Regions from separate parts of the Bradyrhizobium sp. CCGUVB1N3 genome, predicted to be linked through region 2. Evidence: riboswitches for the same ligand, from Rfam matches in the RefSeq annotation. Region 2 holds a riboswitch; the other holds the start of a gene.
What was found. A riboswitch is a leader RNA that binds a small molecule or an ion and turns the genes downstream of it on or off. The one in region 2 is predicted to bind glycine.

Region 1: another riboswitch for glycine. It lies ahead of gcvT (glycine cleavage system aminomethyltransferase GcvT); the one in region 2 lies ahead of NLM33_RS24660 (D-amino acid dehydrogenase).

The regions. Positions count from the first base shown of each region.
Region 1 covers NZ_JANADR010000001.1:9,516,500-9,532,064, reverse strand. Annotated here, with positions in the region: gene alaS (alanine--tRNA ligase) at 1-2,279, opposite strand, end outside; glycine riboswitch at 2,499-2,587, shown strand; gene gcvT (glycine cleavage system aminomethyltransferase GcvT) at 2,731-3,879, shown strand; gene gcvH (glycine cleavage system protein GcvH) at 3,889-4,257, shown strand; gene gcvP (aminomethyl-transferring glycine dehydrogenase) at 4,273-7,140, shown strand; gene NLM33_RS44910 (hypothetical protein) at 7,409-8,392, opposite strand; gene recA (recombinase RecA) at 8,496-9,584, opposite strand; gene NLM33_RS44900 (DUF2798 domain-containing protein) at 10,548-10,784, opposite strand; gene NLM33_RS44895 (hypothetical protein) at 11,141-11,449, opposite strand; gene NLM33_RS44890 (hypothetical protein) at 11,600-11,788, shown strand; gene NLM33_RS44885 (hypothetical protein) at 11,979-12,212, shown strand; gene NLM33_RS44880 (hypothetical protein) at 12,222-12,572, opposite strand; gene NLM33_RS44875 (hypothetical protein) at 12,673-12,903, opposite strand; gene NLM33_RS44870 (hypothetical protein) at 12,981-13,274, opposite strand; gene NLM33_RS44865 (PaaI family thioesterase) at 13,627-14,091, shown strand; gene NLM33_RS44860 (HdeA/HdeB family chaperone) at 14,093-14,386, opposite strand; gene NLM33_RS44855 (PilZ domain-containing protein) at 14,588-14,830, shown strand; partial or broken gene NLM33_RS44850 (pyrroloquinoline quinone-dependent dehydrogenase) at 14,882-15,565, opposite strand, start outside.
Region 2 covers NZ_JANADR010000001.1:5,167,486-5,183,050, forward strand. Annotated here, with positions in the region: gene NLM33_RS24650 (TrbC/VirB2 family protein) at 1-167, opposite strand, end outside; gene trbB (P-type conjugative transfer ATPase TrbB) at 164-1,162, opposite strand; gene NLM33_RS24660 (D-amino acid dehydrogenase) at 1,400-2,662, opposite strand; glycine riboswitch at 2,802-2,899, opposite strand; gene NLM33_RS24665 (pyridoxal-phosphate dependent enzyme) at 2,999-4,249, shown strand; gene NLM33_RS24670 (amino acid ABC transporter ATP-binding protein) at 4,322-5,038, shown strand; gene ehuB (ectoine/hydroxyectoine ABC transporter substrate-binding protein EhuB) at 5,169-6,056, opposite strand; gene NLM33_RS24680 (aspartate/glutamate racemase family protein) at 6,130-6,939, opposite strand; gene NLM33_RS24685 (amino acid ABC transporter ATP-binding protein) at 7,268-8,059, opposite strand; gene NLM33_RS24690 (amino acid ABC transporter permease) at 8,094-8,756, opposite strand; gene NLM33_RS24695 (amino acid ABC transporter permease) at 8,746-9,405, opposite strand; gene NLM33_RS24700 (GntR family transcriptional regulator) at 10,089-10,988, shown strand; gene NLM33_RS24705 (M20 family metallopeptidase) at 11,001-12,209, opposite strand; gene ehuB (ectoine/hydroxyectoine ABC transporter substrate-binding protein EhuB) at 12,259-13,116, opposite strand; gene NLM33_RS24715 (Xaa-Pro peptidase family protein) at 13,228-14,403, shown strand; gene NLM33_RS24720 (LysR family transcriptional regulator) at 14,881-15,565, shown strand, end outside.

The sequences.
Region 1 (15,565 bases), 4.3 Mb from region 2:
TCGGACAATTCGCGCTCGAGCTTCTTGCGCTCGTCCATCAGCGCGGTGATGCGCGCCGGCACGTCCTCGAGCGAGGTGCGCAGCTCGGCGGCTGCGGTCTTCGCCAGCGCCATGGTGTCGTTGGCGTGCTTGCGCGCATGGCGTCCGGTCAGCGCCTCGATGCGGCGCACGCCGGAGGCGACTGCGCTCTCGCCGGTTAGCGTGATCAGGCCGATATCGCCGGTGCGTTTCACATGGGTGCCGCCGCAGAGCTCGACCGACCAGCCGAGCGCGTTGGCGCCGTGTTCGCGCGCGGTCTTGCCCATCGAGACGACGCGGACCTCGTCGCCGTACTTTTCGCCGAACAGCGCGCGCGCACCGGCCTCGCGGGCCTCGTCGACGCCCATGACGCGCGTGGTGACTTCGTCGTTCTCCAGCACCACCTCGTTGGCGATGTCCTCGACGCGCGCGAGCTCCTCCGGAGTGATCGGCTTCGGATGCACGAAGTCGAAGCGCAGACGATCGGGCGCGACCAGCGAGCCGCGCTGCGCGATGTGATCGCCAAGCACCTGGCGCAGCGCCTCGTGGAGAAGATGCGTCGCGGAGTGATGGGCGCGGATCGAGGACCGGCGCGCATGGTCCACCTCGAGCTGGAGCGCGGTGCCGGCCTTCAGCGTGCCTTGCTCCACCGTGCCGATATGCACGAAGAGGTCGCCGAGCTTCTTTTGCGTGTCGGTCACGCGGAATTTGATCCCGCCCTCGCCGACCATCACGCCGATATCGCCGACCTGGCCACCGGACTCCGCATAGAACGGCGTCTGGTTGAGCACGATCGAGCCGGTCTCGCCGGCCTCGAGGCTGTCGATCTCCTTGCCGTCCTTGACCAGCGCCGCGACGACGCCTTCGGCGCTCTCGGTCTCATAGCCAAGGAATTCGGTGGCCCCTAATTTTTCGCGCAGCGGGAACCAGATCGCTTCGGAGGCGGCCTCGCCGGAGCCGGCCCAGGACGCGCGCGCCTTCTCGCGCTGACGCTCCATTGCATCGGTGAAGGCGGACTGGTCGACGCCGATGCCGCGCGACTTCAGCGCGTCCTGCGTGAGATCGAGCGGGAAGCCGTAGGTGTCGTACAGCGTGAAGGCGACGTCGCCATCGAACATGTCGCCCTTCTTCAAGGACGCGCTCTTCTCGTCGAGGATGGCAAGGCCGCGAACCAGCGTCTTGCGGAAGCGGGTCTCTTCCAGCCGCAGCGTTTCCTCGATCAGCTTCTCCGCGCGCACCAGCTCCGGATAGGCCTGGCCCATCTCGCGGACCAGCGCCCAGACGAGGCGATGCATCAGCGGCTCTTTCGCCCCCAGGAGCTGCGCATGGCGCATCGCGCGGCGCATGATCCGGCGCAGCACGTAGCCGCGGCCCTCGTTCGAAGGCAGCACGCCGTCGGAGACGAGGAAGGCCGAGGAGCGCAGATGGTCGGCGATCACCCGGAACGAGGCCACCGTCTGCTCATTCGGTCCACTGCCGAGCGCGGATGCGGTCGCATCGATCAGCTGACGGAAGAGATCGGTCTCGAAGATGCTGTCGACACCCTGGAGGATGCAGGCCATGCGCTCCAGCCCCATGCCGGTGTCGATCGAGGGACGCGGCAACGGCTGGCGCTCCTCCTTCGTCACCTGCTCGAACTGCATGAACACGAGATTCCAGAATTCGAGGAAGCGATCGCCGTCCTCTTCCGGGCTGCCCGGAGGTCCGCCCCAGATGTGCTCGCCGCGATCGATGAAGATCTCCGAGCACGGGCCGCACGGGCCGGTATCGCCCATCGCCCAGAAATTGTCCGAGGTCGGGATGCGGATGATGCGGTCCTCGGAGAAGCCCGCGATCTTCTTCCAGAGGCCGGCCGCCTCGTCGTCGGTGTGATAGACGGTGACGAGCAGCTTGTCCTTCTTCAGGCCGAAATCCTTGGTGATCAGATTCCAGGCGAGCTCGATCGCGCGCTCCTTGAAGTAGTCGCCGAAGGAGAAGTTGCCGAGCATCTCGAAGAAGGTGAGATGTCGCGCGGTGTAGCCGACATTGTCGAGGTCGTTGTGCTTGCCGCCGGCGCGCACGCATTTCTGCGACGTGGTGGCGCGCTGATAGGGGCGCTTCTCGACGCCCGTGAAGACGTTCTTGAACTGCACCATGCCGGCATTGGTGAACATCAACGTCGGGTCGTTGCGCGGCACCAATGGCGAGGACGGCACGATCTCGTGGCCGTTCTTGGCAAAGAAGTTCAGAAAGGTCGACCTGATCTCGTTGACGCCGCTCATGTTCATCCAATCGGGTGATAGGACCCGCCAGAGCCATCCAAACTCGACATCAAGGCTGATATCTGCGGGCGATTGCGCTTTTAGACAAGGTGAGCTGCCCTGTCCAGAAACTGTGCAGAGAGATCAGAGGGTTGCCGCAGGCGCGCAATCCTCGTTGATAGCTGTTGCAGGCGCGTTGACAGGCTTGGCCAGCCTGTGTTCTGTACCTACCTGTATCGTACGGCCACGTCGGGAGAGACCGGCTTTGGTGCCGGCGCCGAAGGAGCAACCGCCCCGGAAACTCTCAGGCAAAAGGACCGCGTGGCTTTGACAGCATCTGGAAAGAGGCGCCGACGGGCATTGAAGCCCGGGTGGCACCCGCCGACGGGATAATACTCTCAGGCACAGCGACAGATGGGGCTTCGACTGGTTTTTCGGGGAATCCTCCCCGGGAACCGCGAGGGCCCCTGTGATGCTTGCGCGCGACGACCAAGACTCCCTCAGACGTACCCCCCTTTACGGGCTCCACGTGTCCCTTGGCGGCAAGATGGTGCCGTTCGCGGGCTATGAGATGCCCGTGCAGTACCCTGCGGGCGTCCTGAAAGAGCATCTGCATACCCGCAGTTCTGCTGGCCTGTTCGACGTGTCCCATATGGGCCAGATCGCGCTCCGGCCGAAATCCGGCAGGGTCGAGGACGCGGCCCGCGCGCTGGAACGCCTAGTGCCGCAAGACATCGCGGCGCTTGCGCCGGGGCGGCAGCGCTACGCCCAGTTCACCAATCCGGACGGCGGCATCCTCGACGATTTGATGGTCGCCAATTTCGGCGATTACCTGTTCCTGGTCGTCAACGCCGCCTGCAAGGCCGAGGACGAGGCGCATCTGCGCGCGCATCTCTCCGATGACTGCATCATCGAGTCGCTTACCGAGCGCGCGTTGATCGCACTTCAGGGTCCGAAGGCCGAGGCCGTGCTGGCGAAACTTTGTGCAGAGGCTCCGTCCATGAAGTTCATGGACGCCGGCCCGCGCAAGGTCGACGGCGTCGACTGTTTCGTGTCGCGCTCAGGCTACACCGGCGAGGACGGGTTCGAGATATCGGTTCCCGCGGGCGATGCCGAACGCCTCGCCAAGGCGCTGCTCGCAAATTCCGACGTGTTGCCGATCGGGTTAGGCGCCCGCGACAGCCTGCGGCTCGAGGCCGGCCTTTGCCTCTACGGCCATGACATCGACACCACGACCACGCCGGTCGAGGGCGCGCTGGAATGGTCGGTGCAGAAAAGCCGCCGCACCGGTGGCGCCCGCGCCGGCGGTTTTCCCGGTGCAGAGAAGATCCTCGCCCATTTCGACCAGGGCGCGGGCCGCCGCCGCGTCGGCGTGCGCGCTGAGGGCCGCGCGCCGGTGCGCGAGGGCGCGCCGTTGTTTGCGGACGCGACGTCGACCGAGGCGATCGGCGCCGTCACCTCGGGCGGCTTTGGCCCGAGCCTGAATGCGCCGGTGGCGATGGGCTATGTGCCTGCCGCGAAAGGCGCGCTCGGCACAAAGCTCTTTGCCGAAGTGCGCGGCCAGCGGCTGCCGCTCACCGTCGCCGCCATGCCATTTGTGAAAAACACCTACAAACGCTGAGGATCGAGAATGACCACGACGCTGTACACCTCCGACCATGAATGGCTTGATATCGACGGCGACGTCGCAACCGTCGGCATCACCGATTACGCCCAGCAGCAGCTCGGCGACGTCGTGTTCGTCGAGCTGCCCAAGGTCGGCCGTACGCTGAAGAAGACGGAAGCCGCCGCCGTGGTCGAGTCCGTGAAGGCGGCGTCCGACGTCTATGCGCCGATCTCGGGCGAAGTGCTCGAGGTCAACCAGGCGGTCGTCGATGAGCCGGCGCTGGTCAATTCGGATGCCGCAGGCAAGGCCTGGTTCTTCAAGATCAAGATTGCCGACAAGAGCGAGCTCGGCGGACTCATGGATGAAGCCGCCTACAAGGCGCACACGGCTTAAGCGATGGAGCAAGCGATGACCGCGCACCGCAAATCCAACGGCGATACCGCCGCCTCTTTCGTTCGCCGCCATATCGGTCCCTCCGCGCGCGATGTCGCGGCGATGCTGGACACGGTCGGTGCGAAAAGCGTGGACGCGCTGATGGCGGAGACGCTGCCGGCATCGATCCGGCAGGCCGCTCCGCTCGATCTCGGCAAGCCGCTGAGCGAGACCGAAGCGATCGCGCATATGGCCGAGCTCGCAGCCCAGAACCAGGTCTTCACCTCGCTGATCGGCCAGGGCTATTCAGGCACGATCTTGCCCGCGGTCATCCAGCGCAACATTCTGGAAAATCCCGCCTGGTACACGGCCTACACGCCCTACCAGCCCGAGATCAGCCAGGGCCGGCTGGAAGCGCTGTTCAACTTCCAGACCATGATCTGCGACCTCACCGGGCTTGATGTTGCCAACGCCTCGCTGCTCGATGAGGCGACGGCTGCGGCGGAAGCCATGGCGCTCGCGGAGCGGCACTCGCAGGTGAAGGCGCAAGCCTTCTTCGTCGACAAGGACGTGCATCCGCAGACGCTCGCCGTGATGCGCACCCGTGCCGAACCCTTGGGCTGGAACCTGATCGTCGGCGATCCCCTCACCGATCTCGATAAGGCAGACGTGCTCGGCGCGCTGCTGCAATATCCCGGCAGCTCGGGTGCGGTACGCGACCTGCGGCCGGCAATCGCGACGCTGCGCGCCAAGGGCGCGCTCGCGATCGTTGCCGCCGATCTGCTGGCGCTGACGCTGCTCGCTTCGCCCGGCGAGCTAGGGGCGGATATTGCGATCGGCTCGGCGCAGCGCTTTGGTGTACCGATGGGGTATGGCGGACCGCACGCGGCCTACATGGCAGTGCGCGATGCGCTGAAGCGCTCGCTGCCCGGCCGCATCGTCGGCCTCTCCGTGGACTCGCGCGGCGCGCCGGCCTATCGCCTCGCGCTTCAGACCCGCGAGCAGCATATCCGCCGAGAGAAGGCGACCTCCAATATCTGCACCGCGCAGGTGCTGCTTGCGGTGATCGCCTCGATGTACGCCGTCTATCACGGCCCCGAAGGCCTCTCGCAGATCGCGCGCATCGTGCATCGCCGCGCCGCCGTGCTGGCCGCGGGCCTGCGCAAGCTCGGCTTCGCGCCGCGTTCCGAAAACTTCTTCGACACTGTCACCGTGGACGTCGGCGCCAAGCGCGACGAGATCGTCGCGCGCGCGGCTTCCGAGACAATCAATCTCGGCGTCGGCAACGACGGCTTGCGCATCGCGCTCGACGAGACCACGACGCCGGCGACCATCGAGGCGGTCTGGCGCGCGTTCGGCGGCAAGCTCGCTTATGCCGAGATCGACGCGACAACGCGCGAGGCGCTGCCTGACGCATTGAAGCGGGCGACGGGCTTCCTCACCCATCCCGTGTTCCACGCGCATCGCTCGGAAACCGAGATGCTGCGCTACATGCGCAAGCTCTCAGACCGCGACCTCGCGCTCGACCGCGCCATGATCCCGCTGGGGTCATGCACCATGAAGCTGAACGCGACCACCGAGATGATGCCGCTGACCTGGCCGGAATTCGGCAGCCTGCATCCATTCGCGCCAAGCGAGCAGGCAAAAGGCTATCACGCGCTGTTCGCGCGGCTGGAAAAATGGCTCTGCGACATCACAGGCTATGACGCGATCTCGCTGCAGCCGAACTCAGGTGCGCAAGGCGAATATGCCGGACTTTTGGCCATCCGTGGGTACCATGCAGCGCGTGGCGAAAGCCATCGCAAGGTGTGCCTGATCCCCTCCTCTGCGCATGGCACCAACCCGGCCTCGGCCGCGATGGTCGACATGGAGGTGGTGGTCGTCGCCTGCGAGAAGAACGGCGACGTCGACGTCAATGATCTCCGCGCCAAGGCCGAGAAGCACTCGAACGATCTCGCCGCCGTGATGATCACCTATCCCTCGACGCACGGCGTGTTCGAAGAGCACATAAGGGAGATCTGCGATATCGTGCATGGCCATGGTGGCCAGGTCTATCTCGATGGCGCCAACCTGAACGCGCAGGTCGGCCTGTCGCGGCCCGGCGACTACGGCGCCGATGTCAGCCATCTCAATTTGCACAAGACCTTCTGCATCCCGCATGGCGGCGGCGGCCCGGGCATGGGACCGATCGGCGTCAAGGCGCACCTTGCGCCGTTCCTGCCTGGACATCCCTCAACCGATCCGAATGCGACGGTCGGCCCGGTCTCGGCCGCACCATTCGGCTCGGCCTCGATCCTGACCATCTCCTACATCTACATCCTGATGATGGGCGGCGAAGGGTTGAAGCGTGCGACCGAGATCGCGATCCTCAACGCCAACTATGTCGCGGCACGCTTGGATGCGCATTTCCCGGTGCTCTACAAGAACGCGAAGGGCCGCGTCGCGCACGAATGCATCATCGACCCGCGACCGCTGAAGACGACAAGCGGCGTCACCGTCGACGACATCGCCAAGCGCCTGATCGACTACGGCTTCCACGCCCCGACCATGAGCTTCCCGGTGCCGGGCACGCTGATGATCGAGCCGACCGAGTCGGAATCGAAGGCCGAGCTCGATCGCTTCTGCGACGCCATGATCGCGATCCGGAAGGAGATCGCCGAGGTCGAAGCCGGGCGCTTCAAGATCGAAGCGTCGCCGTTGCGCCAAGCGCCGCACACCGTGCACGACATCGCCGACGACAACTGGACCCGCGCCTATACCCGCACTGAGGGCTGCTTCCCTAACGGCGTCTCGCGCACCGACAAATATTGGTGCCCGGTGGGCCGCGTCGACAATGTCTACGGCGACCGCAACCTCGTGTGCTCGTGCCCGCCGGTGAGCGACTACGCGCAGGCGGCGGAGTGATGAATTTGTAGGGTAGGTAGAGCGTCAGCGAAACCCACCACTGCGATTCTCAAGCGATGAAGAAGGCGATGGGTTACGCTTCGCGCATTGCTGTGCCTCTCCCCTTGTGGGAGAGGGGCAGTTCCGCCACGAGATACAAACTCGCTAGCGTGAGGAGTCTTTCTCGACATTCTCACGTGCGGAGAGAACCCCTCATCCGGCGCTTCGCGCCACCTTCTCCCACAAGGGGAGAAGGAGGGAGACAGGCCACCGCACGTCTCATTAAGCTCTACGGCGCAACCAGCGCACGAGCGCCTGCGTCCCACCGCCAGAGCCTCTCGTTGGTCAGCTTAGTGCCGCCCCACCAGCGATGGATCGGATTGTGGCGGCAGAAATCATCTTCGCAGGCCACGACTGCCCGCCCAAGCTCAGTCAGCGCGACCTGGCTCTTCCTGTAACGGTGGTAACGAGCCACTTCGTCCTTCTCGAACGGCGCCTCGCCCAACCCAAAAATCATCGGCTTTGGGCATTGTGCCAAATCGTCCAGCAATTCGCCGGCCTCGCTCTCATCGAACACCTCTTGGTGCTGCGCCGCTCGACGCGCCACCTGAGGGTCGGCGCACCCGTCTTCGATGTAGTCCAGCATTGCCATTTCGCTCAGGCCGAGGCCTGTTGTTAAATTAGGCAACTCCTGAAGCAGGGCGATAAGAGCCGACCGCAGCCGAGGAAGGAGCATCAGATCATTCATCAAGAGATCGAAACAGCACTCGGGCGTCGGCGCACGCCAGGCCTGCCAGGCGCGGCTCGCTAGTGTCAGGTGACTATCCGCAACTTTGAACGCCGGCAACTTCCATTCCGCCACTGATTCCGGGTGATACCCCGCGACGGCGTCGTCCGTGTGCACCAGGCTCAGCTTGGTCGTGATCTCCTTGTATGGGCGAAGAAGGTTGAGCAGCCAGACCAGCACGAGTTGATCGTTTGGCAGCGGATCAACCCACACTTCAATCGAATCGAATTTCTCGCAGAGCTCGAAGAAGCCGATATCTCGCGTGCCGAAACCTTTCAGTGAGCACCGCGGAACGTCGTCGAGCCAGTGATCGCCAACATTGCAGTGCTTCGCGGAGCGTGGCTCCAGCCCGATGACAAGCTGCTCCTCGGACGGTAGCCGGTCCAGGACGAAGCGAAGAGAAAAGCCAAGTACGATGTTCGCCAAAGGCGTCGGCCGCAATTGAAGTGGCGCAAGATCGTTCGTCGTCAGGATCAAATGCGACATGTGACTCCGCCCACTCAGCACCCAAACGAAACGGGCGCCGAAGACGTCGGCAACTCAACGTCCTCAGCGCCCGCTCCTCGCGAAACTTGACTGGTGTTAGGTCCTACTCCTCCGTCGGCTCCTCGCCGTCGGCGTCGCGCTCGGGATTGCCGGCCAATATCTGCTCGGCGATCAGGCCGGAGTTCTGGCGGATCGCGGTTTCGATCTTGGCGGTGACGTCCGGGTTGGCCTTCAGGAACGCTTTGGAGTTCTCGCGGCCCTGGCCGAGGCGCTGGCTGTCATAGGAGAACCAGGCGCCGGACTTCTCGACAATGCCGGCCTTGACGCCGAGATCGAGGATCTCGCCCATCTTGGAGACGCCCTCGCCATACATGATGTCGAACTCGACCTGCTTGAAGGGCGGCGCCAGCTTGTTCTTCACCACCTTCACGCGCGTGGTGTTGCCGACGACCTCGTCGCGCTCCTTGATCGCGCCGATGCGACGGATGTCGAGGCGGACCGAGGCGTAGAACTTCAGCGCGTTGCCGCCGGTCGTGGTTTCCGGCGAGCCGTACATCACGCCGATCTTCATGCGGATCTGATTGATGAAGATCACCATCGTGTTGGACTTGTTGATGGAGGCCGTCAGCTTGCGCAGCGCCTGGCTCATCAACCGCGCCTGGAGACCCGGCAGCGATTCCCCCATCTCGCCCTCGAGCTCGGCCTTCGGCACGAGCGCCGCGACCGAATCGATCACCAGCACGTCCACCGCGCCCGAGCGCACCAGCGTGTCGCAGATTTCCAGCGCCTGCTCGCCGGTGTCGGGCTGCGAGATCAGGAGGTCGTCGATGTTGACGCCGAGCTTGCGCGCATAGACCGGATCGAGCGCGTGCTCCGCGTCGATGAAGGCGCAGATGCCGCCCTTCTTCTGCGCTTCCGCCACCGTATGCAGCGCCAGCGTCGTCTTGCCCGAGGATTCCGGCCCGTAGATCTCGACGATGCGCCCCTTGGGCAGGCCGCCGATGCCGAGCGCGATATCGAGCCCGAGCGAGCCGGAGGACACCGCCTCGATGTCCATCGAACGATCGCTCTTGCCGAGCTTCATCACCGAACCCTTGCCGAACTGACGCTCGATCTGAGAGAGCGCGGCAGCCAGGGCTTTACTCTTGTCCATGGAAGATCCTTCGACGATACGCAGGGCAGTGGCGGACATCTGGTCGTGCTCCTTATGGCGGGGATTCGGCGTTGCGACAAACGATTGGCGAAGCGGGTCGGCGATAAAAGCAATGTACACCGTTTGTTCCAAGTTCGCAATATGTTCTTTTGCGCTTCGGGGTACCGTTCGCATTTAACCCCCAGCGCCCTAAGTTGAATTTGTGGGTGTCCTAATTTGTTCGCAAACCGCCTCAAGGCGTTCATGCCTCGGAGCGCCTAGTCTGAATGGGGTAGCCCATTTCGTATAGGGAACAATCAGCCGGGCAACGCGTCGGTATGAGGCCCCCAGCCGAAAGGTGCCCCCCCGACTGCTGGAGGAAAACCCCTCAAGCGGGTTGGCGGCCCCCCATTGGGGCCGTTTATATTCAAGGACAGGGCCGCCCGAACTGGCGGCCTCTTTCATTTCCAGGACGGTTTCGGGGACGGTTTCGGGCTCTCACCAAAATCCGCGAAAACAACCCCATGCAAAGTAGCCGGCCCCGCCCCGGTCGCTACGTCTCATCGCCACCGTCCGCAGTTTTGGCCCGTGAAACGAGCAAGGCCGCCCCGCCCAGCAGCCTCCTCTCCCCGCGCGTGCCGGCCTACAGCACGGCCAACAGAATGAGCCCCACGACCAGCACGACAAAACCCATCGCCGTCGCAGCGGCGAATGATCGCTCTACGTTATCCATCTGCCACCCCTGATCGGCGGGCCACGTTCCCCCATGGCGTCGCCGAACGCGCTGAGTCTCCCCAATCGCTGTGTCGTAATTTCTGCGAGTGGGTGTCGGAATTGGGACGGGATTCGTCCTTGAGTTGGCAATCCGGCCCTGAAGAGCCAATCGCCCGCTTCGGCCTGTAAGCTCCCTGTAAGCTGCGCGGGTTAACCTCGCTTGGCTACGGTGTTGCAGCCCAGCACCTCAGCCTCCAATAACCTTCTGCCCCGCCCGGCTCTCCCCTGGCGGGGCTTTTTTCGCGGTGCTCAATCCTGAGATTCGCGCGTCAGCCGCAGCGAGAAGGATCTGATCGCAGGCGCGGCCAGGAGGACGACCGGCAGCATCGCGGTCCAGGAGATCAACCAGGACGCGAGCCAGTGTTTGACGAAGTCGGGTGCTGCGGTCGCGGGCAAACTCGCAATGGCGGCGGCGATCAGGCAGGTCAGGCCGGACTGGATCGTGCCGAATACAAAATGGCTGTAGCGACGGGGAATGCCGAGCATGAAGCGCCTTGTCTCCAATCCGCCACGAGCGGAGCAAGGCACGTGCCATGCGCTCATCTCACCGCGCGATGCGACCCGGGTGCCAACGCTGCTCGGCGGATGAATCGCCGCCGCAGCCACGCGGCTGTTTCGACAGTCCCTCAAAGCGCCAGAAGGTGATCACGCTCGCCTCGCCGCATCGCTCGCAGGCGAGCGTCCTCGCCGAGGCCATAGCGTCCGCACCTGAAAGCCGCAACGCGCTGCGTATTCACACTGCATATCGCGTCACGCCGCGCGTCGTCCGCGGACATGTCGCTCGCGGAATCCGTGGTTCTCCGGCCATGAACAAAGTTCCTGCGCAAGCAGCGGCAGCGCGGTCAATTCGGATAGTTGCTCCGCCCGCCCTCCCGGTCGTGCATCTGAAGGATGCGGACGAAATCTGCCATGCTCGAACGGTCGTCGCCCTCGCTTGCGCGCAGGATGTAGCCGTCTGTCTCGGGCCGGCCGCGCTGCCAGACCCGCTTGAGGAGGTCGACGATCAGCTTCATGGAATCCGAACGAGTTGCCGGGCCGCCGGGTTTGAGCCGAATGGCTCTGGATGAATCATTGCCCAGCCAATGCGCGGCCAGCCGACCGGTTCCCTCATCCCCAGCCGAAATTTGCGCCGCACCATTCGTGGGGAGCATCTTTCGCGACATCCCCTCGTGTTTCACGCCACCCGGACATCAAGGATTTCGTTGCATTATCCACGGCTTAGCGGCAAATTTGACAGACGGCGGGAATATTATGACGTTCAACATGTTACGTTAACCAAGGGTGAATCGTGGAGGTAGGCCATGAATCACAGGGGCATCGAATTCACCGTGGCCAAGACGGCGATACAAGGTGTCTGGCAATGGCAATTCCGCATCGGCGAAACGGTCAAGACCGGCAAGACCGAGACCAAGATTGATCTCCTTGCCATCCGTCGCGTGCAATTGCGTATCGACCGCGAACTCAAGGCTATCGATCGCAAGACGGCCTGAAACCGGTCGCGAGGACATTGTCGGCAAGGCCTCGCCGTGCCCCCTGTGGTGCGCTGTCATACGCATTGTCCACACAGCTTTGCTGCTCATGAATCCCGTAGAGTTCCGGAGTTGATCTGCCTGCGGTTTGGGATTGCACTGCGCGCCTTCATGGCCTCGGGGCGCGGCCATTATCCGATCGGTGCCAGCCATGCCGCTCTATTTTTTCCGGATCCGGAACGGGCGCTATTCGGGCTCATCGGAACAGGCCAGCGAATTCGCCGACCGCGATGCCGCATGGAAGGAAATGACCCATGTCTGCGCCGACATGGCCGCCGGTATCGCCCGCAAATTGCAGGAGAACTCCGAATGGCACATGGAGCTCCTGGACGAGACCAAGCAACCGGTCTTCCGGATTCGTATCGTCGCGGAATCCTTTGATTAGGCTCAAAGGTTAGCCGCGTCCGGCCGCTCTGCCCTCCACCTTCCCGGCCGTCTCCCTGGCTGCCTCGCGCTGGCGCTTCCGCCGCAAGTCCCTGGCACGTACGAAGCGCGCCCCGACGTGCTCGCCATTGCGCCAGGTCAGGATGCAGATCCGGATCACCTCGCCGCCGGTCGTGAACGACAGGCCGAATACTTTCGGCACAGGCAACGCACCGACGTCGAGAGACACGCCCTCGTCGGAGACATCGACGATCGTGCATTCGATCCATGGCGCATCGGGCGCCGGAATCAGAAATCCGGGCCTGTAGAGATCGACCCGCACATGTCTGCGGGCGCCAAGATCTTTGCGGTGCCGGGCCATCGCCCTCCCCTGAAAGAGGAGACACTAAAGCGCAAAGCTTTGAACGGGGTTTCCGAAAAAAACTAAAAGTTGCTGCAAGCTGGAAGCCGGGCCGCTCGCTTCAGTCGGCGCTCGGCAGGCGCCGCATCGTGAACTCGATGTCGCCGCCGGGCAGCTCGCGCCAGCTTTCGACCTCGCTCATGTAGCCGGCCTTCGGATAGCGGGCGAAGAAGGCCTGCGCCTTCGCCCTCGCCGCCTCGCGGGGCAATGTGAAGGTCTCGCGCAAATAGCCGTCGCCCGCCTTGCGCCGGCGCGCCATCCGGTCGGCAAGATCCCGCGGGCGAAACACCATGCCGCAACTCCTTCACCCATACGCCCCCGAATATAGGGAGATTGGAGAGCGAAGAGGAGTCCGGCCGGCTGTCGCGGTCAGTTGGCGGTCGGAGCGGTCTTGGTCTTCTTGGCTGCGGCCGACGCCTTGGGCGCTGCGGTCTTGGGGGGATCGGCGCGCATGCCGCCCCAGGGGTCGTTGTTGGGGGCCTTGGCGTCCGGAATCTTCCTCAGCGTCTCCTTGTAGCGCTGGTCGCGCTCGGCATCGGCCGCCTTCTCTTCGTCGGTCTTGCTCGGCCCATCCTGCAACATATTGATATGAGGCATCGCATTCTGCGCGTAGGCCGGCCCGGCGATCACAGCCAGCAGCGCCGCCATACGGAAAACCTTCATCGTGTCACTCCTTGATATCGATGGGTCGAGCCGGCGCGTCGTCAACTGAGACGCCGCATGCCCGCGCGACCCGCTAGAAACGGTCAGATTTGCAGGATTTCGGCGATTGCAGCCAATCGTCCCAGATCGGGCCGCATTTGGTGCACCCGCCCAGCGCAAGGCCGACCAGGCCCAAGCAAAACACCAAGACAAATCGCCGCAACATCATCCACCCTGTTCCGAGGCGCGGCATCATAGGGGGCGAAGTCGGGCATTTTCAAGCCAAGGCGGAAGCCCCCGGGACGAGGTGACTTTGCCGTGCCATACCGGGCAGAATGGCCGAAACATCGGGCAACAGGGGGAAACGGAATTCATGCCAGTGCAGCCAACGACGGAATTCAGCATCGAGGAGGCGAGGCGCGTGCTGGGCGACGTGTTCGCGCCGTGGGTTCAGGATCTCGGCCTGTCGGTCGAGCGCATCGACCACGAACCGCCGCCGAACGATACAGACTGGCAGCCAGGCGCGGTGCTGCGCATGGCCTTCTCCGAGCGGCTGTGCCGCAGCGGCGGCGTGGTCTGCGGCCAGGCCCTGATGGCGCTCGCCGACACCTCGATGGTGATCGCGATCCTCGCCGCCAACCGCGGCTACCGGCCGATGACGACCGTCGACCAGACCACGCACTTCATGCGCGCGGTCTCATCGTCGGACGTCCTGGCGGATGCGAAGGTGGTGCGGCTCGGACGCACCATGAGCTTCGGTCGCGTCACGCTGTTGTCCGCCACCGACAACAAGCCGGTGGCAATGGTCTCGAGCGCGTTTGCGATGCTGCCGGGGTAGTTTACTTGCCCAGCACTTCGTCGGCGGCGGTGACGATGCTGACCGTCGGGTTGTTGCCGCAATAGGTGCCGAACTTCTTGGCGTTGTCGACGAACACGTCGGTGTCGATGATCGCGTTGTCCTCGTCACCCTTGTACCAGCCGTCCATCCAGGTCAGCACCAGCTTGATGGTGTCATCACCGCTCTCGAGAAACTGCTTGCAGCTCATGGTCGACAGATCGAGCTTGGTGGCGTTGGCGGGAGCCGACGACAGTGCGAGCGCGGCAGCGAACAAAATCGAAATCGTGGTCTTCATCAATATCTCCATTGGCGAGGCGCGCCACAAATTGATCGACCTCTTCGCGAGGCCGCTGGGAAGCGCGAGCACAACGCCCGCGCCTGCCGCGCATTGTCGTAAACGAAGTATGAAGCGCCCGGCAAGTACGACGTAGATTGAATTTAGTTCGATGTAATTTTCATGCCGTAATTTACACTCTCTCAGTTTGGATTAACGGACATGTTTGAGAAGCGTGCAGCGCAGCGACATCGGGTTTTCAAGGGTGGGACGATCAGCTTTGAAAGCCGCGGCGTTGCGTGCACGGTGCGGAATTTGTCGAGCAGCGGCGCTGCAATCGACCTCGACGGCCGCGTTTTACTGCCGCCGTCGTTTACTCTGTCGATCTCCAGCGATCTGTTCGTGCGCAAGTGCCGCACCGTGTGGCGCAACGATAAACGCCTCGGTCTCGCCTTCGAACAATAATGCCGAGGCTGTGAACCGTGGTTCGCAAAACGCGTCTTTCGCGCCGGGCGACTAGACCGTCCTGCGACGACTCACGCGCCCGCGAAAGCCGGCGATGACGAGCGCGATCACCACGAGCACCAGCACGGCGACCGTCGCCCAGAACCGGCCGCCGGGACGATCGAGCGTACGCGACAATAGCGAGGGCGATTCCCCTTCCCGCGCCAGGCGGAACGCGACCACGCTGTCGCCGATCGACGTGCCGCCTTCCGAATGGCCGCCGGCACCGATCGCGACATATTGCTCGCCCTTCCAGAGATAGGTCATGGGATTGGCAACGCCTGGTACGGGCAGCCGGCCCTGCCACAGCTCGCGTCCGCTTTTCGCATCGAAGGCGCGCAAGTATGCATCCATCGCGCCGGTGAAGACGAGACCGCCCGCCGTGATCGCGACGCCGTTGACGAGCGGCGTGCCCCACGCAAACGGCAGGCCGAGCGGCGCGAGATCCTCGGTGGTGCCGACCGTGGAGCGCCAGAGGATCTTGCCGGCCTTGAGGTCGACGGCGACCATCTCGCCCCATGGCGGCTTGACGCAGATCAGCCCCATCGGCGACATCACCACCGAACGCGACATCGCGAACGGCGCGCCCTGCTGCTGGCCGAAATCATGGCCCGGCGGCGGATTGAAGCCGGCCGCCTCCGCGCGCGGGATCAGCTTGATGAGATGTGCGACCCGGCTGGTGTTGGCATAGAGGAT
Region 2 (15,565 bases):
ACCGGACCCTGCACCGACTCCAGGATCTGATTGAGCGGCGTCTCCCACGGCATCGAGGAGCCGGAGGCGTAGGCCGCGGGCGCGAACGCGATTGACATGATGGCAATCGCGGCGACCTCGGTGAAGCGGCCGCGGACGTGACGGATTGCGGAAGGAAACTGGATCATGGGGGATCTCCGGGGAGCGAGGGGTCGCCGCCCGCCCCGGCGGATTGGACGCGGTAATCGCCGGTGGCGGGATCGAGCCCGGCGATGAGAGCGAGTTCAGCAAGGCGGCGTTCGCTGCCGCGACCGCGCAGCACCGCGACGAGATCGATTGTCTCGGCAATCAGCGCCTTCGGAACAGTGAGGACGGCTTCCTGGATGAGCTGTTCGAGGCGGCGAAGCGCGCCCAGCGCCGTGCCTGCGTGAATCGTTCCGATCCCGCCGGGATGGCCGGTGCCCCAGGCTTTGAGGAGCTCCAAAGCTTCGCTGCCCCGCACCTCTCCGACCGGAATGCGGTCGGGGCGCAAACGCAGCGAAGACCGGACCAGATCGGATAGCGACGCGACGCCGTCCTTGGTGCGCAGCGCGACCAGATTCGGCGCCCTGCACTGTAGCTCACGCGTATCCTCGATCAGCACCACGCGATCGGTGGTGCCGGCGATTTCGGCGAGCAGTGCGTTGGTGAGGGTGGTCTTACCGGTCGAGGTGCCGCCGGCGACCAGGATGTTCTTGCGCGAAGCGACCGCAGCACGCAGCGCCGCCGCCTGACCGGCGGTCATGGTGCCGGCGGCGACGTAGTCATCCAGCGTGAACACCGCTACCGCAGGCTTGCGGATCGCAAAGGCCGGCGCCGAAACGACAGGGGGAAGAAGTCCCTCGAACCTCTCTCCCGTCTCGGGAAGCTCGGCCGAAACGCGGGGTTTGTTGGCATGGACCTCAGCGCCGACATGGTGCGCAACCAGACGCACGATCCGTTCACCGTCGGCCGCGGGCATCGTCTGTCCGCTGTCCTCTAGTCCGCCTGATAGCCGATCGATCCAGAGCCGACCGTCGGGATTGAGCATCACCTCGACGATCGAAGGGTCTTCGAGGAACGTCGCGATCGCCGGGCCAAGCGCGGTGCGCAGCATGCGCGCGCCACGCGAGAACGCTTCCGAATGGAGTGAGGTGCCCGCCACGATTGTCCCCGTCGAGCGCCAACCGCAGTATGTGATTGGCGACGGGGATGAGTAGAGAGGGCAGGAAATGGGTCAGTTCAACAAGTATTCAGCCGTCGTAGGAGCAAGGCGTAGAGCAACGAAAAAATACTTGCTACGTCGAAATGCAGATCGCCCCCTCACGACAAATTCTGCGACAGCTTCGTCAGTCATGCTGCGCGGCGCAGTTCTCCGCCCTCGGCCCGCCAAACGCTAGGACTAGACGTCTACCTGGTATTCCGGCGCAATCAGTGCGGCTAACGCATTAGCTGTCGCTGCTGATAGCGTCCAGCCAAGATGGCCGTGACCAGTGTTGTAAAACACGCGCGTATCGCGACCTCGCATGACGCGCGGCAGCATGTCAGGCATCATAGGACGAAGGCCCGCCCAAGGAACAGCATTTCTGGTACTCATACCGGGGAAGTGCGTACGACACCATTTGATCAGTGGCTCAATCCGCGCTGCTCGGATATCCTTGTTGATGCCGTCGAACTCGGCGGTCCCGGCCACTCGAAACCGCGTTGAGCCGAGCCGGCTGGTGACGATCTTGGCGTGGTCGTCGAGCAGGCTTGTCCACGGGGCCGCTTCCTGATCTGAGTTCTCGGGAAGGTGCACGGTGATTGAATATCCCTTCACTGGATAGACATCGACGCGATCACCCAGACTGGCGGCAAGGCGGCGCGATCCTACACCGCCGCAAACGACCACGCGATCGAACTCGTCGACACAAGCATTTGTGCCTTCTCCGGCTTCTGTCGATCTCCAATTCACGCCAAGGTGCTTGCCCTTACCCAGGGCGATCGACAGCACCTCAGCCGAAAAGTTCATTGTCGCTCCGAGACGTTCACAGGCACAAGCTAGACCGGTCGTGAACTTATGGATGTCGCCGGTGAAGTCGGACTCAGTATAGAAGCCGCCATAGAATGAGCCTTTGAGTGCGGGCTCAATCGACCTGATTTCCTCTGGGGTTACCGCGCGGCGTTCGAGCCCTCCTTTGGCGAGCAATGCGGTAACCTGAGCCGCGGCGGCGAATTCTGCCTTGGTGTGATAGAAGTGCAGGATGCCGCGGTCTTCGCAGTCGAAATCGATGTTTTCCTCTTGCGCCATCCGCCTCAGGTGAGCGCGTGACTCGATCGCCAACCGCGCTGTCGTGACGGTATTCACTTCGTATTTTGGGATAGAGACAACGAACTGCGCCATCCAGGAGAATTTGTGCCAGGATGGCTTCGGATTGACCAGAAGTGGCGCACCCGGGGTGAATATCCACTTGATACCCTTGAGCACCGTGGCCCAACTATTCCAGACCTCAGCGTTCGAGGCCGAGAGCTGACCACCGTTGGCGAAGGATGTCTCCATCGCTGCATAGGGATGCCGGTCAAAGACGGTGACTTCGCATCCTCGTTTAAGCAAGGTGTAGGCTGTGGTGATGCCAGTGATGCCCGCGCCAATGACGGCAACGCGACAACGGTCAGAGACAGTCATAGGTGCTCCTGCCCGCGCAGTGCGCGGGTCATCTACACCCCCTCTGTCATTGGCCTGAGAGTTTCGTCGCGAGCACGACCATCCGGCCTGCGACTTTCACCATCGGCGCAGGACTGTCGCCCTGCTTTTCAGAGTCTAAGAACGTTCTGCGGTTGCTTTGCCTGAGAGTTTCCGGGGTCGTTGCTCCGTCGGCGCCGCTTCGACCGAAGCCGAAGCGATCTCTCCCCCATTGACGGCAACAATCTAAGTCGGTATACCCGGTATGTCAATTGTCGCCGGTAGCTTCGGGCTCAAGGGCTGGACCAGCGAGCAGCACGAATCATCGAGGTTCGCGAAATGGCCGTGGAAAGATCTCTCGCGAATGCCCAGGTCTCGCTGGGCCCCGATCGAAGTTCATTTGCACTTTTTCCACCTAAACTGCAGGGCGTAAGGTCCTTCGATGGGAAATATCAGTACCCGTTGGAGATAGCATTCGATTACTCTCGCGTGGATCGAGCAGTGATCTCCGGCGACGCTGGCCCGGGCATGCTTCAATGGCGCAGCTTGCTTCCTCCCATTGTCGATGAGTTGAGCATGGGCGAGGGCAGCACCCCGCTGATCGAGATTCCAAGACGAACAAGTCAAGCCGATGCACGTGTGTTTCTGAAGGATGAAAGCAGAAATCCAACGTTCAGTCACAAAGACAGATTGAACCTATGTGTCGTCAGCGCAGCCAAGATTTCCGGCTCGCGCGGCATCATTGCGGCGTCCACAGGCAATCATGGCATCTCAACGGCTGCTTATGCGGCCAGAGCAGGATTGGCCTGTATCGTCCTTGTCCCTGAGAGATTCAGCAGAAGCTATTTTGCAGCGCTTAGCGCATACGGTGCGCATGCAGTTCCTGTGCGAGCCGACGCTAAATTCAGGATCTTGAGTCAATTCGTAACTGAGGTCGGCTTCCATCCGACCAGCAATTCGACGGAATTTCATACGGGTCACCCCTTCGGGCCGGAGGGATACAAGACAATCGCATATGAACTCTTCAACCAGTTGAAGAGGATGCCGGCGGCCCTTGTCGTCCCCACAGGTTATGCTGAGCTATTGTTTGGCCTGGTCAAAGGATTTCAGGAGCTGATCGAGCTCGGTATAGCAGCTGATTTGCCCCGGGCGTTCTCGGTTGAGCCTGAAGGGATGGCTCCATTGGCAAGAGCGCTGAAAACCGGGCAGCCCATGGCCACCGTCGCTCCCGTGGAGAGCCGCCTGACGTCCATTGCGTGCACTGTCAGCGGGTACCGCGGTGTCCGGGCAATTTCGGAATCCGGTGGCACAGCACTAACGGTCACCGATCAGCAGGCCTTGATGGCGCAGGCCAAGTATGCCCGCATCGGCCTTTGGCAAGAGCTTTCCAGTTCAGCTGCCTTGGCGGCTGTCGATTTGATCGCTCCAGGGTTCAGGGACAAAGATGTGGTGGTAATTGGCACATCAAGTGGGATGAAAGATCCAATCGATTATCACGTCGTCGATCGAGTTTGCACGAGCTTTGACGATTGCCTCTCCTATCTGCGAGATGAGTATTCCTTCGATGTCAGTCGGACAGGCGTGCGATAGCGAACTGGGTCAATCCTGATGCACGCAACTGGGACATTTGAGAGGCTCCAGCCATTGCGCACTGCTATCAAGATGACCGGCGTCAACAAATGGTACGGTGAATTCCAGGTCCTGCGCGACATCAACCTGGAAGTCGACCGCGGTGAAAAACTCGTCATCTGCGGGCCCTCAGGCTCGGGCAAATCGACGTTGATCCGCTGCATCAATAGGCTGGAGGAGCACCAGAAAGGCCAGATCATCGTCGAGGGCACGGAGCTCACCGGCGACGTCAAGAAAATCCATGAGATCCGTCGCGATGTCGGCATGGTATTCCAGCAGTTTAATCTGTTCCCACATCTCACGATCCTCCAGAACTGCATGCTTGCGCCGTTCTGGGCGAAGAAAGTGCCCAAGAAGGAAGCGGAAGAGATCGCGATGACCTATCTGCGCAAGGTCAGAATCCCCGAGCAGGCTAACAAGTATCCGGGTCAACTCTCGGGCGGGCAGCAGCAACGCGTTGCTATCGCGCGCGCTCTTTGTATGAAGCCGAAGGTCATGCTCTTTGACGAGCCCACCTCAGCGCTTGATCCGGAGATGGTGAATGAAGTGCTCGAAACCATGGTCAGTCTTGCCAACGAAGGAATGACCATGATCTGCGTCACGCACGAAATGAACTTCGCGCGCCAGGTTGCCGATCGCGTCATCTTCATGGACGGCGGCCAGATCGTCGAGATAGCGACGCCCGACGAGTTCTTCAGCAGACCCCAGCACGAACGCACAAAGCTCTTCCTCAGTCAGATCTTGCGCTGAGGAAGCAGTTGCGCACCAGACGAGAGAGCGGGGTCCAACTGCGCAATCCCATTCGCATCTCTGCGTACCGCACTGTGCGAGCTGTATACTAGCACGAATACCCCTGGACTGCTGAGAGGCGAGCCGTATCCTAGCGGTAACTGGCTCCACAAAGCGCTTTGGCAGTTATGTCGCTTGAAGAGACCTTCTCATCGGCGAAGCCGTATTTTGCCATGATCTTCTCAACCGTGCCGTCGGCCATTCGCTGCGCCAGGCTTTCATTGAAAAGATTACGAAACTCTGCATCCTCCGGCCGGAACTCAAAGGCGCCATAGGCTTTCTTTTCTCGGCCATTTTCGAGCAATCCCGTGAAGGGTGCCGCACGCTCCACACCTTTCACGTTAGGGTCCCTCAGAATACCGACAGCCGATCCACTTGCGAACAATACCGCATCAACGCGATCAGCTAGAAGCGCTCCCAGAAGAGCATCGTTGTCTGGAAAGAGCTGAATTCGATCCTTGGCAATTCCCGCGGCCACTGCATTCGGCGTGGTCGATGCGCCTCGCATGTCGCCCAATCGAACATGCGGGTCTTTTGCTACGTCTTCGTAGCTGTGGATGTTCAGAGGATTGCCCTTCTTCACCAGAACCGCATCGCCACCGGCTTGGAAGGGGTTCGAGAAGCTTACCTGTTCGCATCGCGCGGCGGTGATCACCATACCGGACGCTACGGCATCGATTCTACGCGATAGAAGGCTTGGAATCAGCGCGCCGAAATCCATGACCACGAAGTCGATCTTCTTCACGCCCAGTGAGTCCGCGACCGCCTTCAGAACCTCCGGATAGAGACCGGAAACGCTTCCATCATCTGTTTTGAATCCCCATGGCCACTTGTTGTGGACACCGATCGTGAGTTTGCCCTCGCTGGCCACCTTCTCCTTGAGGGTTTGCGCGTCTGCACCCGACGCCACAGCGCCTAATGCAACAAGCGCTATAGCTCCAACTCGTGCGGTTCTGCGGAAAATGTCCAAGATCTTCATCGGCAACCCCTATTCTCGCTTTTCAAATGCAACACTGCGAACTATCTGTGCAATTCCTCTTTGCTGCGAACAGTCACAGTTGGGCTTCGAACAGTCGACCCCAGCCATGCAAGACGTCGTGACATTCCGCCAGTCGTAGAGCATGCCAACACAAAGCTTGATTGGATGAGATGATGGATTTTCCAGTCTGGCGCTCCAGTTCGTCGATAACAGCCGCAGCACGCATCTGCGTGCAAGCGATTACGATCGTGTCTACATCCGCTCTCTCAGCCACCTGTCGCACGGCGCCGGAGATGCTCTTCGGAGAAATGAATGGCGCATCGTCAGCGACGCAGCCGTCTTCATTGTGAAACGTACTGACCGTCGGCACCTCGAATCCCGCAGCCTCGATCTCGCCGATCATCCGTTCGGCCACTTCGCGGGAGTAGGGCGAGACATAGCCCACACGGCGGGAACGCAGCGCTCGAAGAGCAGAAAGAATGGCCGTGAAGGGATTTGTGACCTTCGCGCCCGGATGAACGTTACCGATTCGTCGCGCTAGCTCTTTGGGCCCGATGGCCATCGCGGCAGAGGTGCATCCCAGGGCGACAACGTCCGAAGGACGCATCGTGTTGATCAGCCGGAGGGACTCATCAAGGTTGTCGGCCTGCTTCGTCATTCCATCCAGAGTGACTGGCTGATTGCGCTCCCGGGATGCTGGGATGCGACTTTCGTAGAGCGCGACCCCCGGAACTGTCAGCATCGCTCGCGCTTCGTGTGAGAGCGACTGGTCGTTCGCAATGACAACCATTCCGATGTGCGCTCTCGAACCGAAGCCACTATCGATATCGTAGCGAACATCAGTCCAACGCTTGGCGTCCTGCTTGGCTTGTTGCGAGGACATATGACCTCCTAACCTTGTGTTTCTGGACTGGCTCTCTTCACGTCGCACGCAGTTTCGGGCGATGCAGTAAGACGGCTAACGACATTCGAACTCGGAGACGCCCCCTTACCGCTCGGCGCACCCGTGCGGGCCTAGCCACGCCATTCCCGAACCTCGGACATCATACCCGGTATACTCGGACTGCTTAGTTGCCTTGTCAAGCAGGGACCCTTGAAAAGACCCGATTGACCGTGATGGGGACTGCTGGTCGCTCCTAGCGGGCCGACCATCCCGATAGGGTCCAGGATCGTCAACGCGGCTCTGGTAAGCCCAGATGAACTTCGATCTGCTAATTGCGCAACAGTTCACGAAGGAATTGGCGAGTTCGCGCGTGCTCCGGGCTGGCAAAAAACTTGACGGGAGGAGCCTCTTCCACGATTTTCCCGCCGTCCATGAAGATGACCCGGTCCGCCACCTCGCGCGCAAATCCCATTTCATGCGTGACGCAGATCATAGTCATTCCTTCAGCGGCGAGGCCGACCATGGTGTCGAGAACCTCCTTCACCATCTCGGGGTCAAGCGCCGAGGTTGGCTCATCAAAGAGCATGACCTTCGGCTTCATACAGAGCGCGCGCGCGATGGCCACGCGCTGTTGTTGTCCACCCGACAGTTGAGCGGGGTACTTTCGTGCCTGCTGCGGTATGCGGACACGCTCGAGATTCTGCATCGCGAGCGCTTCGGCGGCATCGCGCGCCATCTTTCGCACCCGGATCAAGGCCAACGTACAGTTGTCGAGTACGGTCAGATGAGGGAACAAGTTGAACTGCTGAAATACCATGCCGACGTCGCGACGCACCTCGGCCAACCCCCTCATTCCCGCATGCAACTCCGTACCATTGACAGCAATTCGGCCTCTCTGATGGGTTTCAAGCTGATTGACGCATCGGATCAACGTCGATTTACCTGATCCGGATGGACCGCACACCACGATCCGCTCGCCAACAGCTACAGCGAGGCTGACGTCACATAGGACCTGGAAACTCCCGTACCATTTGGACAGACTCTCGATTAGCACGGCCGCAGGTTCCGCTGCTGTCCGCTGCTGGCCGCCAGCACTGTCCCATTCCGCGGTATCCGACATCATTTCGTCCTCCGTGGCCGCCTTTGTGACGGGTTTAGTGCGACGGGGCGAGTACTCCGAGGCGCCGCTCCAAACCCGTGACCAAAGCGACGGCTATCAATGCCAAACCAAGGATAAGAAGGCCGGCGACAAACATCGGTTCGGCATAACGGTATGTGTCCGACGCCACGTCAAACGCACTGCCGAGCATCTCCGGGACTGCGATCGCCGCCAGGTACGGCGTCGCTTTAAGGACGGAAACGGAATACGCGCCGAGCGGCGCGGCAACGTTGCGCAGCATTTGTGGCGCGATCACAAAGACCAGGGTGTCGCGCCAGCCTAGACCGAGGGTCTGAGCAGCCTCGCTTTGCCCGCGCGGTACGGCGTCTATTCCGGCTTTGAACACTTCAGACATATAGCCGGAGTAATAAAAGCCGAGACCGAACACGCCCACAAACATCGGCGGCAGAGTGACGCCATAGTAGGGAAGCACGTAGAACAGAAAATAGAGTTGAGCCAACACAGGTGTCGAACGAATTGCATCAATGACGAACTGAATGACTGGACGGACAAAAGCGTGGGAGCGTCGAAGGATCTCCCAAAGAAAGCCCATCGCCGCCGCGCAAATGAAGCTGAGGATTGCAACCAGCACCGTGTTGCCCAGGCCCTCCAGGATCCTCGGGACAATGTGCATGGCAAAAGCGAAATCAAAATTCATGGGAGCCTGCACGTCCCTTCGCGACCGACTTTTCGAGATAGCGTCCGAAGATCGTCACCGGATAGCAGATGATGAGATACGCAAGGAGAAGACCAGAGTAGATTGGCACCGGGTTGTAGCTCAATTGAGAGATCTCCTTCGCTCGAAAGGTCATATCGGATAACGTGAGCAATGAAACGAGCGAGGTACCTTTTATCAGCTGTATGCCTAGATTGATGAACGTCGGGATCATCGCGGCTATCGCCTGAGGCAATTCGATTAGGCACAGCACGGCGAAGCGGCTTAGCCCCAACGCAAGTCCGGCTTCGCACTGTCCCTTGTCAATGGCTTGAAGTGCCGCGCGGACTGACTGGCTGCCATAGCCTCCGATATTCAGGCCAAGCACCAACGAGGCGACAGCAATCCCTGATAGATAGATACCGAACGCTGGCAGCGAATAGTAGAACGCGTACAGCAGCACAATTACCGACGAACTGCGCCAGAACTCAATGACAGCGGTAACGCCCCAACGATAGATGCCACTTGAGAAATGCTGCAGTACGCCGGCGACAAGGGCGAACGGGACTGCATACAACAGCCCTAGCAAGGTCACACTCACGGTGATACCAACGCCGGAGTAAATGCCGAGTAAGATCTGCAGCAAGCTCATCTTCGCTCGTCCATGCTGCTACACTCAGCCCCCGAGTTGCCCCGCCGTACGGCTCGACATCGCAGTCGCGAACACCGCATCTTCTGAGCGTCCATCCCTTTGCACGACTTCCGTTCCGCTGGGCGCGCACCAGAGCTGCGGAAGGCGATTATAGTTGAAGTTCAATCCGGGCCGTTGACCCGTGGCATCAGACCCCTGAGCTCGATTAGCCAAGCACCTCTGACGACCTCGAAGACGAAACCGCCTTTTTAGTGCCGGCCGAGGTAGCCTGCTTGGTAGATCGAGGTACGGCCGAGATCGTTCGGATGCCAACGACCTCACCGCCGTTCGGCCAAGCTCGAAGGAGCGACCAACCGAAATCTGCCGCTCGCTCCCTTCACGCTCGACTTCGTCTCAACATTGACCGGTTGATATGGACCCGATATACTCGGTATGTCAAGCTCAGTTATGCTGCGGCCCTCGCCTTCGAATTGTGCAAACCAGCGTCTAGGGGCTCTTCCGGCGGCGGTTTGGGATGCACCCGCGGCCTAGCGAAGAAGCGTATGTCGGTGCGATGGGCGTAAGAACATAGGCGCTCCGGCGCCACCATCTCGGGACTGCCCAATGCCTGACCAATATCAGAATCGCCGGGTGTACGATATAAGACCGGCCGCACAAGTTGATACGGGCAACAGGAGATCAAGTTGGTCAACACAACCAACGCGAAGGCAAACCTGCGGAGATCCAAATTGATCGATGCCGCCAAGACGAAAACGGGGAAATCGAAGTTGGTCAACATAGCCAACGCGAAAGCAAAAAAGACTCAGTCTGCGGCGGGTCCTGCTGGCTCGCAAAATCTGCGTGCCAAGTTTCAGCACGCCTCACGCCCCTTGCATGAGATGGTCCGCATCACTCTACAAGAGCGCATTCAATCTGGAGCCTACTCCAGGGATATTGCACTACCCTCGGTGCCCACGCTGGCTGACGAATTCGGCGTCAGCGCGATCACCTTGAAACGAGCGCTTCGCGACCTGAAAATGGCAGGCCTGGTTCGCTCCGTTGCAGGGCTCGGCACGTTCATCCGCGAACAGGAGCGGTTTGTGCTCAATATGAGCGCTGCACTGAAGCTCTCCGGCATGAAAGACGATGCCCTGCGTTCCCGCCGCTCTCTGCGGATTAAGCTTCTTTCTATCGCTAAGAGCGAAATTCAGGAGCCGGCACTTCTGCCCTTCAATCCACCTACGCAAATTTATCTCCGCGTCGAAAAAATGATATTCGTCGACGAGATTCCTATCGCCTTCGATCGCGCATTCATCTCTCTGCCAATTGACCAAGATTTCATTGATTCACTTGGTGCGCGCTTTATCTATGAAATCATGCGTGGGCGTCAGATGCCGGTTATTTCCAACCGCATGATCATCGATGCGGCGCCGCCGGCTGAGGATGCTCAGGTCGCGCTAGGCATTCCCGACGGGTATCCAACCTTACGAAAATGTTATCACTTTGTGGCGGGTGCCCCGCCGATACGAGTTTATGGGATATCCGTTTCGCCTTTCGATCGCGTCGCGTGCTCGCTGGATTCATCGGAGGCGATCCACACTTGAACGGAGATCCGATCATTCCCTTATAGCATTGAGAATACTTGAAGCGAGCACGCTGGCACCAATTGCGAGAGCGTCCTCGTCGAGATCGAATTCGGAAGTATGGTGCGGCGCGATGATCCCACGGTCGGCATTACCGCATCCGACGAGAAAGTAACATCCGGGAACCCGCAGCAGGAATTCAGCCATATCCTCACCTGCCAACGTAGAATAGTCGACATTCGCATCGCAGACGCCACTCAGCGAGCCGGCCGCCGCGCTCCTCACGTTGGCAACGGCACTCGGGGCGCTAATGCAGGCAGGAATGGAGCCCGAAGCTTCCAATGATATCGAGACCTTGAACTGCCGGCCGATCGCTTCCGCGATTTCCTTCAAGCGCTCGAGGATAAATGCCCGGCTAGAGGGCGACTCGGTCCGCAACGTCCCCCCCGCTGAGATCATCTCGGGTATGACGTTGTGGATCGAGCCGGCTGCCAGTTGCCCTATACTGATCACTGCGGCTTCCTGAGCGTCAACTTCTCGCGCCACGAGATGGTAATTTGCCTGAATCAGCTGCGCGAGAGCGCCGACGGTATCATGCGCGAGATGCGGGATCGCGCCATGCCCACCACTCCCCTTTATGGTCCAGGACAGCTTGTCGCAAGAAGCAAAGAGCGCCTTTTCGGTAACCGCAAGCTGTCCGGTCTGAAGCTCGCTCCATAAGTGCAGACCATAACATTGCGCAGGATTATAGCGTTCAAGCACACCGTCCCGGATCATCGCCAGGGCGCCCCCACCGGGCTCTTCAGAGGGTTGGAAGCAGAGAACAAGCCGACCGGCCAAAGATTGCCTTTGCCGGGCAAGGATGCGGCCCACTGTAAGCGCAATGGCCATATGGCCGTCATGCCCACACGCGTGACTGTTGCCAGGAATTGTCGAGCGACCTTCACGGTCGGCCACTTCCTCGATAGGAAGCGCATCCATATCGGCGCGAAGCATGATCGTAGGGCCCGGCTCAGGCCCTTCGATCGACGCAACCAATCCTGATTGTCCGTAGGCGCGCTCGTCGACGTTGAAGTCCAGTTTCGTCAAAGCTTCCGCGACGAACGCTCTCGTACGCGGCAAATCGAATCCCAGCTCGGGAATTCGGTGCAAAGCGCGTCGGCACGTAAGAGCCCATTCAAAATCATCGTCCGCTATCAACGCTTCTTGCTTGAGATAGGATCTATAACTGCCGATCGACAAACTCGACCTCCGTGCTAACGATCAATTGAATTGCTCAACGCCGCCATGGTCATCTGGCACAGACAGCGGAGTAGGTGGCGTCCGGCATTTCAGCCTCTGAAAACCCATATTTCACCAAGATCTTCAACAGCGTGCCGTCAGTTCGCATCGACTTCAGTTGCTCGTCATAAGCGTTGCGGAAGTCGGCATCTTCCTGGCGGAAGGCGACAGCTGCGTAGTTGAAGCGTGGATTGCCCGCGGCGTCCCGTTTGCCCGTGAAAGGTGTGGCACGTTCAACGCCCTTATCTTTGATGTCGTTGTACAGAGCGGCGATGGACGCGGCGGTGGCCGAGACCGCATCGACGCGACCGGCAACGAGTGCCGAAATCGCGGCCTGATTGTCAGGAAACAGGATCTGCCGGTCGCTTGGCACGCCTGCCGCCAATGCGTCCGCCGCCGTGGTGAAGCCCCGAGCGGTTCCAATTGTTGCGCCGGGATTCTTCGCGACATCCTCATAGCTGTGCAAGTTCTTGGGGTTGCCGGCTTTCACCAACAACGCATCAGCCATTTTGATGTCTGGATCGCCGAACGCTACCAGTCGACAACGTTCGGGAGTGATGAATAATCCTGCCGTCACGACGTCCACCCGATGCGCCTGGAGTGCAGGGATCAGGGCGCCAAATTCCGTGCTGACGGCCTCGAACTTCTTTACGCCCATCCGGCTGAGCGCCGTCCGAAGCACATCAACGGAGAACCCGTTAAACTCGCCGTTCGCGTCCTTTAGTCCCCACGGCGCCTGATTATAAACGGCAACTCGGACTGAACCGGCGCTGAGAGCCTGCTGGTATGTGGAATCGGCATGCGCCGCCGTCGCCGCAATCAATCCTGCGCAAATCGCCAAACACGATGACAAGCTTGACTTGAGCATGACCGCCTCCTCAGCCTCCAGATCCGTTGACCATAAAGCTATACCCGGTATACCGTGTCGTCAATGGACCGGTACCGGGAATTGTAGCCGGTCGGATCGGAAGGGATCACGATGGCAATGAATCTGCAGGGTGAAGAAGTGGCGCGGAGAATGGAGAGGCTTCGCCAAGAGATGGCACACCGCTCCATTGACGCCTTCGTTCTGACTGATCAGTCCAACTTCGAGTACTTTACCGGATACAAGTCGCTGTTCTGGACTTCCAAAACACGTCCATTTTTCGCGGTCATCTTTGCCAACGACAGTGCGGCCATCGCAATCGCAAGCACGGCCGAGGCGCGGACCGTGAAGCAGTCGGCCGGAATGCCTGCAAGCCTCCGATTCGAATTCTACACCGGGTTCATCGAAGCGGGCCTAGCGAAGTTGCTGGAGGTTGTAACACCCAAGCTGCCCGCATCGCCGGTGATTGCAGTTGATTACGGCAATGACCACTTCGGCCGCGGATCGCTGGTACTCCCTCAAATGTGGCGATCGCATAGCCAGAAGGTCGAGGTCATCGACGGGTCAGCCACCATCTGGGCCGTACGCATGATCAAAAGCGAACTTGAAATCCAGTTGAAGCGGCAAGCCATGAAGGTTGCCACTGATGCGTTCTTCACGTGTCTTGAAACACTTAAGATCGGGGACACCGAGGAGCAGTTCGCCGTTTCGTTGAAACGCGAGATGCTTGCCCAGGGTGCAGAGAGCATACCATGGCTTCCGGTTCGATTCGGGCGCTCAGATATGGCGTATAGTCTCCGGCCGACGCAAAGAAAGTTGGCTGAAAACGACTACATCTGGGTCGACATCGGATGTGTTCGCGAGGGCTATATGTCCGATGTCAATCGAATCGCCAAAGCTGGTCGCGTAACGGTGGAAGAACAAGAAGCCTACGGAACTATTCGAAGACTGACGCTCGATTCGCTGCATTCCATCCGCGCCGGCATGACTGGAGGAGACGCGTTCAGAAAATGCGCGGAGCTCGCGTCCGCAACACCATTTGGTGCACCTGCCGGTGCGGCATCTCGCATTGGACACGGTTCAGGTATTGACCTAACCGAACCTCCTTCAATCATGGATAGCTCCGATGAGGTGATCAAGCCTGGCATGATCCTCCATATCGAGCCAAAGTATGAAACGGAACTTGGTGTATTCCAGCTTGAGGAGGTCGGCGTGGTCCGAGACGCTGGCATAGAAATGCTGACGATAACCGCGCCGGAGATATTTCCGACGATTAGATCCTGTGCATAGCAGCTGATCCAGATCGGGAAAGCATAGGCCGCGAAGAGGGTGACAACGTAACTCCGGGGGTTAGGGGATTGAATTGACCTAGCGATGTTCGATCTCCCGGACAGAAGGTATGGCAAGCGCTATTGGAGACTGCGCGCTCGCCGCAACAATTGCTACCGTAGGAGCGTACTACGCCTGCTTCAGCCCGGTCTGTCTACCCTGGTGCGAAAACCGGCCTCGAACTTCCGAGATGGACTTTGCCGAAGGCCAGCAGTTTCCGCAGTTGATGGTCGAGCGGTCTCGGGAGCAACTGGCGACCGCCCCGCACACGGCGCCATAGACTTTGCGATAGTGAGTAGCGAACGAGTCGTGCTTGGAAGTGAAGTTGATGGTCGTTTCAGGGCCGAAGCGAAGGAGGCGCTGAAGCAGCGCAAGCAAATGAAATGACCCATTCAAGAGAAACCTTGGTCACAGACGACTCGCCATAAGGCTTCAACCGTGCCAGTGGAATTTCGCGATCTACGCTGGGCGATCGCCGCGTCCCAGCACCGAAGCCTCCGCCAAGCGGCAGAGACGCTCAGGGTCAAGCAGTCGACGCTTAGTCGCTGCCTGCGCAATCTCGAGCACAAGGTCGGCAGCACGCTGTTCGAACGCACCAACGGCGGCACGCGACCGACTATCCAAGGTCTCGAATTCCTCGACGCCGCCCGGCGCATCGTGGGTGAGACGGAGGCCATAACGGCGCGCCTCAAGACTCACTCGCGTGGCGAGAGCGGCCGATTGATCATCGGCATCCATGCTTCCCTCTCAGCCGGCAATCTCCGGGCTACCCTCCTGGAGCACCGGCAGCGCTTCCCCGATGTCGATCCACATCTGGTCGACGGGACGGGAGACCAACTGATTTCCGATCTCGTCAATTCCGCGATTGATATCGCCCTCGTGGCCGAGCCCAATCCGAGGTGGAACGACAAGTCATTATTGGTCTGGAGCGAACGTGTCGTCGTCGCCCTTCCCGAACATCATCCGCTGACAGCCCGCAATGTGGTTCATTGGGGCGAACTGCGGCAGGAAACCCTGTTGTTGTCACAGCACGGCCCGGGACCGGAATTCCACAAACTGCTCATCAGCAAGTTGGGAGCTTCCGATCCATGCCCGGTGCTTCGTCATGATGTATCGCTCGATC